DNA from 3 places in the Candidatus Pelagibacter sp. PS_28 genome. Region 1 is predicted to be linked to each of the others. Evidence: riboswitches for the same ligand, from Rfam matches in the RefSeq annotation. Region 1 holds a riboswitch; each other region holds the start of a gene.
What was found. Region 1 has a riboswitch for S-adenosylmethionine ahead of AC5SMR_RS03190 (O-acetylhomoserine aminocarboxypropyltransferase/cysteine synthase family protein). Riboswitches for the same ligand answer to the same signal wherever they lie in the genome.

Region 1 (3,277 bases):
GAATAAATTGACTTTTTAATATTTTTGATAGATCTGTGTTTTTGTTTGTACCATTTTAGATAATCTGATGCTTTATTAAGTCTAAAGTCTGCAGCTAAATCAATTAATACATTATGCTTTAATAAATCATTTGAAATATCTTGTGCTTCACCATTAGGTAGAGCTGTAAAAACAAGGTCTATGTTTTTCAAAAGTTCTTTATTGTATCTAATAATTTTAGGTAATTTTTTTGAACTTAATGATTTATCATAACTAGAGATATTTTTTCCAACAGACGTATTACCACAAAGATATTTAATGTTAACATTGCTGTGTTTAACTAATAATTTAATTAATTGAACACCAATATAACCTGTTGATCCAGCAACTAAAACATTAAGCTTAGGCATTTTTTTATTATAACAGTTTAGAGTTAAAAAAGAATTATCTTTTCGAGAATTGGAAGCTTCTTCTTGCTTTTCTTCGACCAGGTTTTTTTCTTTCAACCGATCTAGAGTCTCTAGTATTAAGCTTTTCTGTCTTAAGTACTGCTCTATTCTCTGAGTCAAATAAGATTAATGCTTTAGCAATACCATGAACCATTGCGCCAGCTTGACCTGTGTGACCACCGCCTGCTACACTACATCTTACATCATAATCAGTTGCTTGGTTTATAATCTCAAATGGTCTTGTGATTTGCATTTTGTGACTTCCGCTAGTGAAGTACTCATCCATAGTTCTGCCATTAACGTAAATTTTGCCAGTACCCTTTTTCACCCAAATTTTTGCAATAGATTTTTTTCTTCTACCAGTTGCGTATTTACTATCTTTAAAATCTAATTTAATTTTAGGTTTTTTTGTAGATACTTTATTTGGTGAAGCTTCTGTTTCCATATTAATTTCTTATTAAATTTTTACTGTTTAATTTACCTAGGTCTAAAAGTTTTGGGTTTTGTGCTGCATGAGGGTGTTCTTCACCAGCATAAATTTTTACTTTAGTTAATTGTTTTCTTCCTAGAACTCCACCAGGTAACATTCTTTTAATAGCTAATTTTAATGTCTCTCCAGGTTTATTTTTTTCTAATAACTTTTCAGGAGTAATTTCTTTAATTCCACCTGGGTGACCAGTATGTCTATAATATTTTTTATCTTTAAATTTTTTTCCAGTGAACTTTGCTTGTTCAACATTTTTAACAACAACAAAATCACCATCATCCATATGAGGTGTAAAAGTTGTTTTATTTTTTCCTCTAACAATCATAGCGATAATAGAAGCTAATCTGCCAACTACAGCATTTTTAGCATCAATCTCAAACCAGTTACTGTTTAAATCACCACTTTTTAGAAATTTTGTCATTGTGCGAGGATTAATACTATTATTAGATATAATGTCAATTTTATATTTCCCTTGCAATATCTTGCTTAAATGATATTTCTATATAGCCGATTTGTTCCTATTGCAGGCTAGTTATTGCTAAAAAGGATTTTTTACCCACATTATCGGTAGGCGCATTTGAACTGTATTGTACGCCTTGCATAAAGCAAAAGTACTAAAAAAGGAGTATTAAGATGAGTACAAAAAGACAAAACCCTGAGACTATAGCTATACATGGTGGTGATTATAGAAGCGATCCAACAACCAAAGCAGTAGCAGTTCCAATTTATAGAACAACATCGTATCAATTTGATAGTACTGAACATGCTGCGAATTTGTTTGCTCTTAAGGAATTTGGAAATATTTATACAAGAATAATGAATCCAACAAATGATGCTCTTGAAAAAAGGGTTGCTTCATTAGAGGGAGGATTAGCCTGTTTAACAGTAGCATCTGGACAAACCGCATCAACTTTTGCAATTTTAAACGTTGCACAAGCTGGGGATAATATAGTGAGCTCTACGGATTTATACGGAGGTACTATTTCGTTATTCACGCATACATTAAGTAAACTTGGTATTGAAGTTAGATATGCGGACCCTTCTGACCCAAAAAACTTTGAAAAAGCTGTTGATGATAAAACTAGAGCTTTTTATGGTGAAACTTTACCAAATCCTTATTTGAGAGTTTTTCCGATTAAAGAAGTTTCTGATATTGGTAAAAAATACAATATACCATTAATAATGGACAACACAGCTGCCCCTGTAATTTGCAAACCTTTAGAACATGGTGCTGCTGTAGTAGTTTATTCATTAACAAAATATATAGGTGGTCACGGTACAGTTGTAGGTGGAGCTTTAGTTGATGGAGGTAATTTTGATTGGACAGCTGATCCCAAAAGACAACCTTTATTTAACGAACCTGACGCAAGTTACGGTGGAGCTATATGGGGAAAAGTGGTTCCAGAATTAACTGGGGCTAATGTTTCTTTTGCAGTAAGAGCTCGGGTTACATTACTAAGAGATCTTGGTTCTGCCCTATCACCTGACAACGCATTTGGAATTATTCAAGGGCTTGAAACAGTTGCTCTTAGAATGAAACAACACTGCTCAAATGCATCAAAAGTTGTTGACTATTTAAAGAAAAATAAAGAAGTAACAAGAGTAATCTATCCAACAGAACATGAGGGTAAAATTGCTGATCGTGCTAAAAAATACCTTAATAAAGGAAATGGTGGTTTAGTTGGTATTGAGCTCAAAGGTGGTATTGAAGCAGGTAAGAGATTTATTGAGTCTTTAAAAATGTTTTATCATGTTGCAAATATTGGAGATGCAAGAAGTTTAGCAATTCATCCTGCAACAACAACTCATAGTCAGTTAACAGAAAAAGAATTGTTAGCCTCAGGTGTAACTCCTGGATACGTAAGATTATGTATTGGTATTGAGCATATAGATGACATTATTGAGGATTTAGACCAAGCTTTAAATAAATCTTCTAAAGGAAATTTGAAAGCAGTTAGTTAGAGTTTTTATATAATATCAAAAAATAAGAACTCAAAACTAATATTGAACCTAGCTGGTGTAGTGAAGCGTATGTAATCTCTACACCAGAAATCAAAGTTATAATTCCTAAAAAAATTTGAAACAAGAAAGCAACATCAAAAAATAATACATATTTAAAATCATATTGTTTTTTAAAATAGATAAAATTTAAAATGATTATAAAAAATAAAAGCAAATATGCAGTTGATCTATGAAAAAATTGAATAATTGATGGGTTATTAAATAATTGAGTGGTAATTAAATCACCATAACTTACATCATTTGGAAAAAAACTACCATTCATATCAGGCCATGAGTTATAGATGAGACCACCATCTAAACCAGATAAAAAAGCACCCAATACAATCTGTAAAACTATCAA
Region 2 (3,277 bases), 260 kb from region 1:
GTTGTTAGAAGAGCATTTATAGTAGAGAAATTCCCTTATTCTGAAATACAAGACAACACTATTGGCCAAAAAATAATGCCTATTGATATGCTGAGGTTAAAGTTATCATTCTTTGGAGCATTAAAATTTGATCCACGTTCTGATAAGTGGCTAAGAATATGTATGTTTCAAGGTGCACCCCTACCAGAGCAATTAAAAAACTATGATGAACATTGGGTTTATAATTAATCAACATGAGATCATTAAGCGAAATAGATACAGTTTCTAAAAGATCAAGTAGAGCTGCTGGATATTCTTGGGGTATTGCAGAAGAAATCGGAAAAAACATAAGACTACTTGAAATTTTTAGCTTACCTGGAATTAAAAACTTAAATAGTTTTTTTAAGAAAAAAAAAGAAATAAGGTTAGAGAATATCAGCATCATAAAGCAAGACAATGAGGCTGGTAAAAATGAATATTGCCCAATAATAGCAGGGGTAAATTTTTTAGATCAGATTAAAACTTTAGAAACTTTAAATGAGATAACGTTTAAAAAAGTCTCATATCCATTACTTTTCCTACCATTTGTAAGTAGAGCAGCTGAGGTAATCGGTAAAAGAATATTCTTAAAAATGGATGACAGGGAGTTTTTGTTAAACTTCAATAACAATATTTATTCTAATTATACTAAAAACGAAATCATCATATCTGCTGAAAATATTTACTTAAAAGTTTTAGAAAACAGAGACTCGTTTGAAGAAAAAGAATGGAATGAGCTTTATAAGCTTTCAGAAGAAACTTTTGTTGAAGAAAATGACAGTTTAAAAGAAAGTGGTGCTGGTGCTGGATTAACTGATAACGATTAGTTTATTTAAATTTAGTCATTTCCTTAATATGAGAAGGTCTTGTTTCACAACATCCACCTAAAATAGTTGCACCTGTATCTTTAAATTTTTTAACAAAATTTGCCATCAATTCAGGTGTTAAGTCTTTTCTTTGACCCAAAAATTCATTTGGGTTACCAGTTTTGCTCATATTGTAATTGTTAGTATAGCCATCTTTAGGCTTAGTTGTCACGAAAGCATTTAGTTTAAATCCAAAAGGAACGCCTAAATTTTTTACTTCTTCTAAATTTTCAGAAAAGTTTTCAGGAGAAACGCACGATAAAATTAATCCTAGTAAATTGTTATGGTTAATATGATTAATAATATCTGATATTTTTTCACCACTTGGAAGATTTATTCCCTCAGAAATATGAGCACCTATTAAATATGGCTTATTAAATTTTTTAATTGCTTCAATTGCTAACCTAAACTCTTTTACGCTAGACAAAACATCTAGGTAAAAAAAATCAATATAAGGATCTAATAATTTTGCTTGATCATAAAAATTTTGTTTAATTTCATGATCTGGCCTTGTATCTTCTTCATATGTTAAATATTGAGGTGGAAGACCACCTGCAATTAACACATTAGGATATTGTTCTTTTGCTTTCTGAGCTATCTCACCAGCTTTTTTATTTAAGTATTCAAATTTATCTTCAATTTTATTATCACGTAATCTTATTCGTCTAGTAGTAAAGGTTGCTGTAACAATAACTTCAGCACCTGCTTTAATAAAATCTAAATGTGTGTCTAGTAAGAGTTGATGGTATTCTTCTTTTAATACAGCATTTGCACTCCACAATGTGCCGTTTGGCTTCATACCACGAGCCAACAATTCTTGCCCCATACCACCATCTAAAATTCGTGTTGTTTTAAAAAAATTAATATCCATTTTTATTCCTAACTTTTTTAGTGCTTTGGCTTTATGCCAGGTGCACAATACAGCTCAACTACCTTTACCAATTATATAATGATTTCCTTTTTAGCAGTTAGTACCTGCAATATGGATCAAATCGGTTAAACTATCTATATATCTAATAGACTGATTAGTAAATCACTTCTTGAATAATATTTTAGCATTAAATGAGAAGGATCTTCTCTCACCATCAACATTAAATGGATAAGCTGTGTGCATTAAATAATTAGGAAAAATCAATAAATCTCCTAATTTAGGGTTTAAATTATAGATACTTTGACTTAAAAAGTTTTTTTGACCATTAATAAAATCAATTGTTCCATTAGTTTTAATCTTTTTATTCTTAACTAGTTTATTTTGATTCATATCTTTTGGGATTTTAAGATAGCCAACCCCTGACAATTGTCCTTCATGATAATGAATTGGATTATATTCATTTTTTAACTGTTTAACTACCCATAGATTTATTATCTTAATTTCTTTAATTTTTTTAACACCTGACTTATCAAGGTAAACTTTAATATTTTTTATTAATTCTTTAGACAAACTCTTATTAATTAATGTTTTAGGTATCTTAATTTCATTCTTAATTTGACTTGCAAGTTTAGAGCTATAGTCATTTTTTTTAGATAATTGAGATTTATCAACGTGATTATTTAATATAGTAATAATTTTTTTGGATAACTTTGTTTTTCCTATGGTGGGTCCAAATGCTCTGAATGTTTTCATAATTTTTCTATAATAATTTAATACTTCTGTTATGCAAACAACTTTAGTCCCATTCGAATAGCAACAAATATGACAAGTGCTGATGTTACAAGAGCCAATATTCTTGCAGGGAAAATTTTAATATTCAAGAAATTTCCTAATTGACCGCCTATTAAAACAAACAGAAATAATGGCCAATAATCAAAAATTCCATTTATTGTTGATGCCTTTGTAAATTGGCCAGCAAGTCCTGATAAAGAATTAATCAGTATGAATAATGATGCTGCTGTTGCAATGTTTTTTGCTTTATCTACTCTAATTAATAACAATATAGGGCTTAAGAAAATTCCACCACCAATTCCAACTATACCAGACACAAATCCAATAGATGCACCAATTAATATCGATAACATTTTTGGTATCTTTTTATAAACTTCAATTTTTTGATTAAAAGATTGAAATTTCAAGAGGAGTAGAACTCCTGCTAGTGCTAAGACTAAAAAAAGTAAAATTTCAAAAATTTCTTTATCTACTGATAAAGATCCTCCTATGAATGCAAGTGGCACAGATGAAATCAAATATGGGGCAAGGATCTTAAAATTGATATTTCCAGCTTTAATATAATTTATACAATTTCCTGATACGACAATAATATTACAAAAGAGAGCAATTACAGGAAAGATCAAGTAAGGAATATCCCAAATTAATAGAAAGGCTAGATAGGTAGAGCCACCACCAAAGCCAACACTTGAATATAAAGTTGCTGTTAGAAGAAATAAAAATGATAATA
Region 3 (3,277 bases), 180 kb from region 1:
TTGTTAGGGTCTGATTATGAAAGGTTATAGATTTATTACAAGTGACGACACTTCAGAATTTTGCCATCGTGTAACGGAGGCCATATCCAATGGATGGAAATTGTATGGTGAACCCAAAATGACTTTTGATAAAAAAAGAGGGGTCATGCGTTGTGCTCAAGCAGTTATAAAAAATTCACCTCAGAAAAAGTATTCCAAAAAGATGAAGTTATCATCGATATAAATGGCAGATCAGATAATACCCTTTGTTTATATGCTAGGGATACTCTTATTAGTACTCCCAGCTTTTCTACAATCTAATTCTAAATTAAAGCAGTTTTTAACTAATCTTAGTATTTGGATTGTCATTATTCTCATAATTTTAACTATTATTTATTTTTTCAATTGACAGTTTGAGAGAAAGTTGATTATATTTAGTTGCGCTGATTTAAGTTAAATTGCAGAGCGCGTTATAAATCCTGCTAAAGCGACGCTTCAACCACCGCTTTAGACAGGTGGTTTTTTTTTATCTTTCATAAAATTAAGCCGGGCAGTTGAACCATATTGTGCGCCCTGCATTTGCTTAAGCACTAAAAAGGAGAAAAGAGGCCTATGAATATAACCTCTTATTATTTTGTGACCTTTTTTCTCCAAAACAAGAGGAAAAAAAATGAGCACAAATAAATTAAAAGAAAGATTAGATAAAGGACCTGTTATATGCGCAGAAGGTTTTTTATTTGAGATAGAAAGACGTGGCTACATGTCATCAGGGGAATTTGTTCCAATGGTGTCATTAGATCATCCTGAAGTTTTAGAGAACTTACATAGAGAATTTCAACACGCAGGATCTGATGTAGTTGAGGCCTTTACTTATAATGGACACAGAGAAAAAATGCGTGTTATTGGTAAAGAAGAACTTCTTGAACCACTAAATCGTTCAGCATTAAAAATTGCTAAAAAAGTAGCACTAGATACTCCTAAAGGATCAAAACCAAATTTGATGGCAGGTAATATTTCAAATTCAAATATCTGGAAACATAATGATCCACAATCTCAAAAAGAAGTTGAAGGAATGTTTACAGAAATGATTGGTTGGGCCGTTGAAGAAGGTGCTGATATGTTAATTGGTGAAACTTTTTATTATGCTGAAGAAGCTTTTAAAGCTTTAGAGATAATGAAAAAAACAGGTTTACCAACTGTATTAACTATATCTCCAATGGGTGAAAATAAAATGAGAGATGGAAAATCTGTTGTTGATACCTGTAAAGAGCTAGAGCAATTAGGGGCTGATGTTGTTGGTTTAAATTGTTTTAGAGGACCTGCTACCATGTTTCCTTTTTTAAAAGAAATTAGAAAAGCAGTTAAATGTCATGTTGGAGCTTTACCTATTCCTTATAGAACCAGTGAAGATTACCCAACATTTTTTAATCTACCAGATCGAAGCAATTGTCAGTGTCCATCACCTCATGGAAGAACGTTTCCAACAGCATTGGACCCACACTTTTGTAATAGATATGAAATAGGTAAATTTGCAAAAGATGCTTATGAGCTAGGTATTAATTACCTTGGAGTATGTTGTGGAGCAAACCCAATGTTGATTAGGGAAGTTGCTGAGTCAATTGGTTTAACTGTTCCAGCAAGTAAATATCGAGAGAACATGGAAAATCATTTTATGTATGGAAAAAATAAAAGAATTCCAAAACATATGACTGAATATGGAGACAAAGCGTAAATAAATTAAGAAGGGCATTTAACTAAATTGTGCGCCTGACATATGTCGAAGCACTAAAACAGGAGAAAAAAAATGAGTAACAATCTAAAAGAAACAATAAGTAATCTACAGAAGGATTTTACAGCCAACCCAAAAAATGCTGTGGTCCAATATGAAAGCAATTCAATTCTTAAAGAAGGACTTCAATCTGTAGTCACTCTTAGAGAGCATAAATTAGTTGTTGATGAACCCAAAAGTTTTGGTGGAAAAGATGAGGGACCCAGCCCAGTAGAGTTAATATTAGCAGCGTTAGCAACGTGTCAGGAGATAACCTATAAAGCATTTGCTACAGCAGCGGGTATTAATATTGAGAGTGTTAGTGTTAAATTAAAAGGTGAATTAGATCTTCAGGGTTTTTTAGCTTTAAATAAAAACACTAGACCTGGCTTTCAATCCATCTCTGGTACTGTTGATATTAAATCTTCATCACCTAAAGCAGAAATAGATAAATTGATTGATACGGTAAATACACATTGCCCGGTATTAGATATTTTATCAAAAGGAGTTCCTATTAAATTGTTTCAAAAGGTTTCTTCAAGTTCTAATAATAAAGAGCACATAGAGCAAAGAGCAAGTGCTGCTTAACTAATCTAATTTAAGCCCTATGAAAATAGGGCTTAAGTCTTTTAAGTTCATTTCAAATCCTAAAAAATTAGAAGTTTGACTAGAATTAAGTATTAATTGCGTGCTAGGGTCTTGTTAATGAAAAATATTTATCATTCTGATATTTATCAATTTAACACCCCAGTTAGTAGTTATTGGGAAGATCATTCAAGCGAAAATTTAAATCTAGATAAACTTAATAAAGATGTCAGCTCAGAAATTGTTGTAATAGGTGGAGGGTACACCGGTTTATCCTGTGCAATTAATTTAATAGAAAATCATAATTTAGAGGTCATTTTAGTTGAAGCTGGAAAAATAGGTTGGGGGGCTTCATCTCGTAATGCAGGTTTCTGTTCTCTACCGCCAAGTAAGATGTCTTTTAAAAAGATGCAATCTATTTACGGCAATGATGAAACTAAAAAGTTCTTTAAAAACTCTGTTGAAGGCTCAAATTATACAAAAGATATTATACAAGAATATAATATTGATTGTGATGTAACGGGGGATAGTAATTACGTTGTAGCCCATCATCCAAATAAGTTTAAAGATATTAAAGAACAAGCTACAGCTTACAGAGAAGAGTTTGGCATTGAAACTGAGATTTATTCAAAAGAAGACTTTGATAAAATTGGCCATGGTGGCACAGAGCAATTTGGAGCTTTTTCTTATAAACCTGGTTTTGCAATCAATCCTCTTAAATTTGTTAATGGCATTGCAAAATATGCTTTATCTAAACAATTAAAAATCTTCGAGCACACTAAAGTGGATAAAATTGATAAAGAGAATGGTGCTTATATTTTAAGGACGAAAGAAGGATCTATTCGATCAAAAAAAATAGTTGTTGCAACAAACGGGTTCTATCAAGAAGGCTTAATCCCAGAGATGAATTCAAGAATTTTACCAGTAATTTCAAATATTATTGTC

Region 2: linked by a shared signal. The riboswitch ahead of AC5SMR_RS01690 (homocysteine S-methyltransferase family protein) and the one ahead of AC5SMR_RS03190 (O-acetylhomoserine aminocarboxypropyltransferase/cysteine synthase family protein) in region 1 are both predicted to bind S-adenosylmethionine.
Region 3: linked by a shared signal. The riboswitch ahead of AC5SMR_RS02170 (OsmC family protein) and the one ahead of AC5SMR_RS03190 (O-acetylhomoserine aminocarboxypropyltransferase/cysteine synthase family protein) in region 1 are both predicted to bind S-adenosylmethionine.

Annotation. Positions count from the first base shown of each region.
Region 1 covers NZ_CM182070.1:584,610-587,886, reverse strand. The annotation lists gene argC (N-acetyl-gamma-glutamyl-phosphate reductase) at 1-389, opposite strand, end outside; gene rpsI (30S ribosomal protein S9) at 424-873, opposite strand; gene rplM (50S ribosomal protein L13) at 875-1,336, opposite strand; SAM riboswitch class V at 1,476-1,544, shown strand; gene AC5SMR_RS03190 (O-acetylhomoserine aminocarboxypropyltransferase/cysteine synthase family protein) at 1,549-2,877, shown strand; gene AC5SMR_RS03185 (COX15/CtaA family protein) at 2,870-3,277, opposite strand, start outside.
Region 2 covers NZ_CM182070.1:324,702-327,978, forward strand. The annotation lists gene AC5SMR_RS01680 (hypothetical protein) at 1-228, shown strand, start outside; gene AC5SMR_RS01685 (DUF3726 domain-containing protein) at 234-845, shown strand; gene AC5SMR_RS01690 (homocysteine S-methyltransferase family protein) at 847-1,755, opposite strand; SAM riboswitch class V at 1,765-1,828, opposite strand; gene AC5SMR_RS01695 (2OG-Fe(II) oxygenase family protein) at 1,918-2,508, opposite strand; gene AC5SMR_RS01700 (sulfite exporter TauE/SafE family protein) at 2,538-3,277, opposite strand, start outside.
Region 3 covers NZ_CM182070.1:408,080-411,356, forward strand. The annotation lists gene AC5SMR_RS02160 (DUF1737 domain-containing protein) at 17-223, shown strand; SAM riboswitch class V at 519-583, shown strand; gene AC5SMR_RS02165 (homocysteine S-methyltransferase family protein) at 650-1,711, shown strand; SAM riboswitch class V at 1,715-1,779, shown strand; gene AC5SMR_RS02170 (OsmC family protein) at 1,784-2,335, shown strand; gene AC5SMR_RS02175 (NAD(P)/FAD-dependent oxidoreductase) at 2,453-3,277, shown strand, end outside.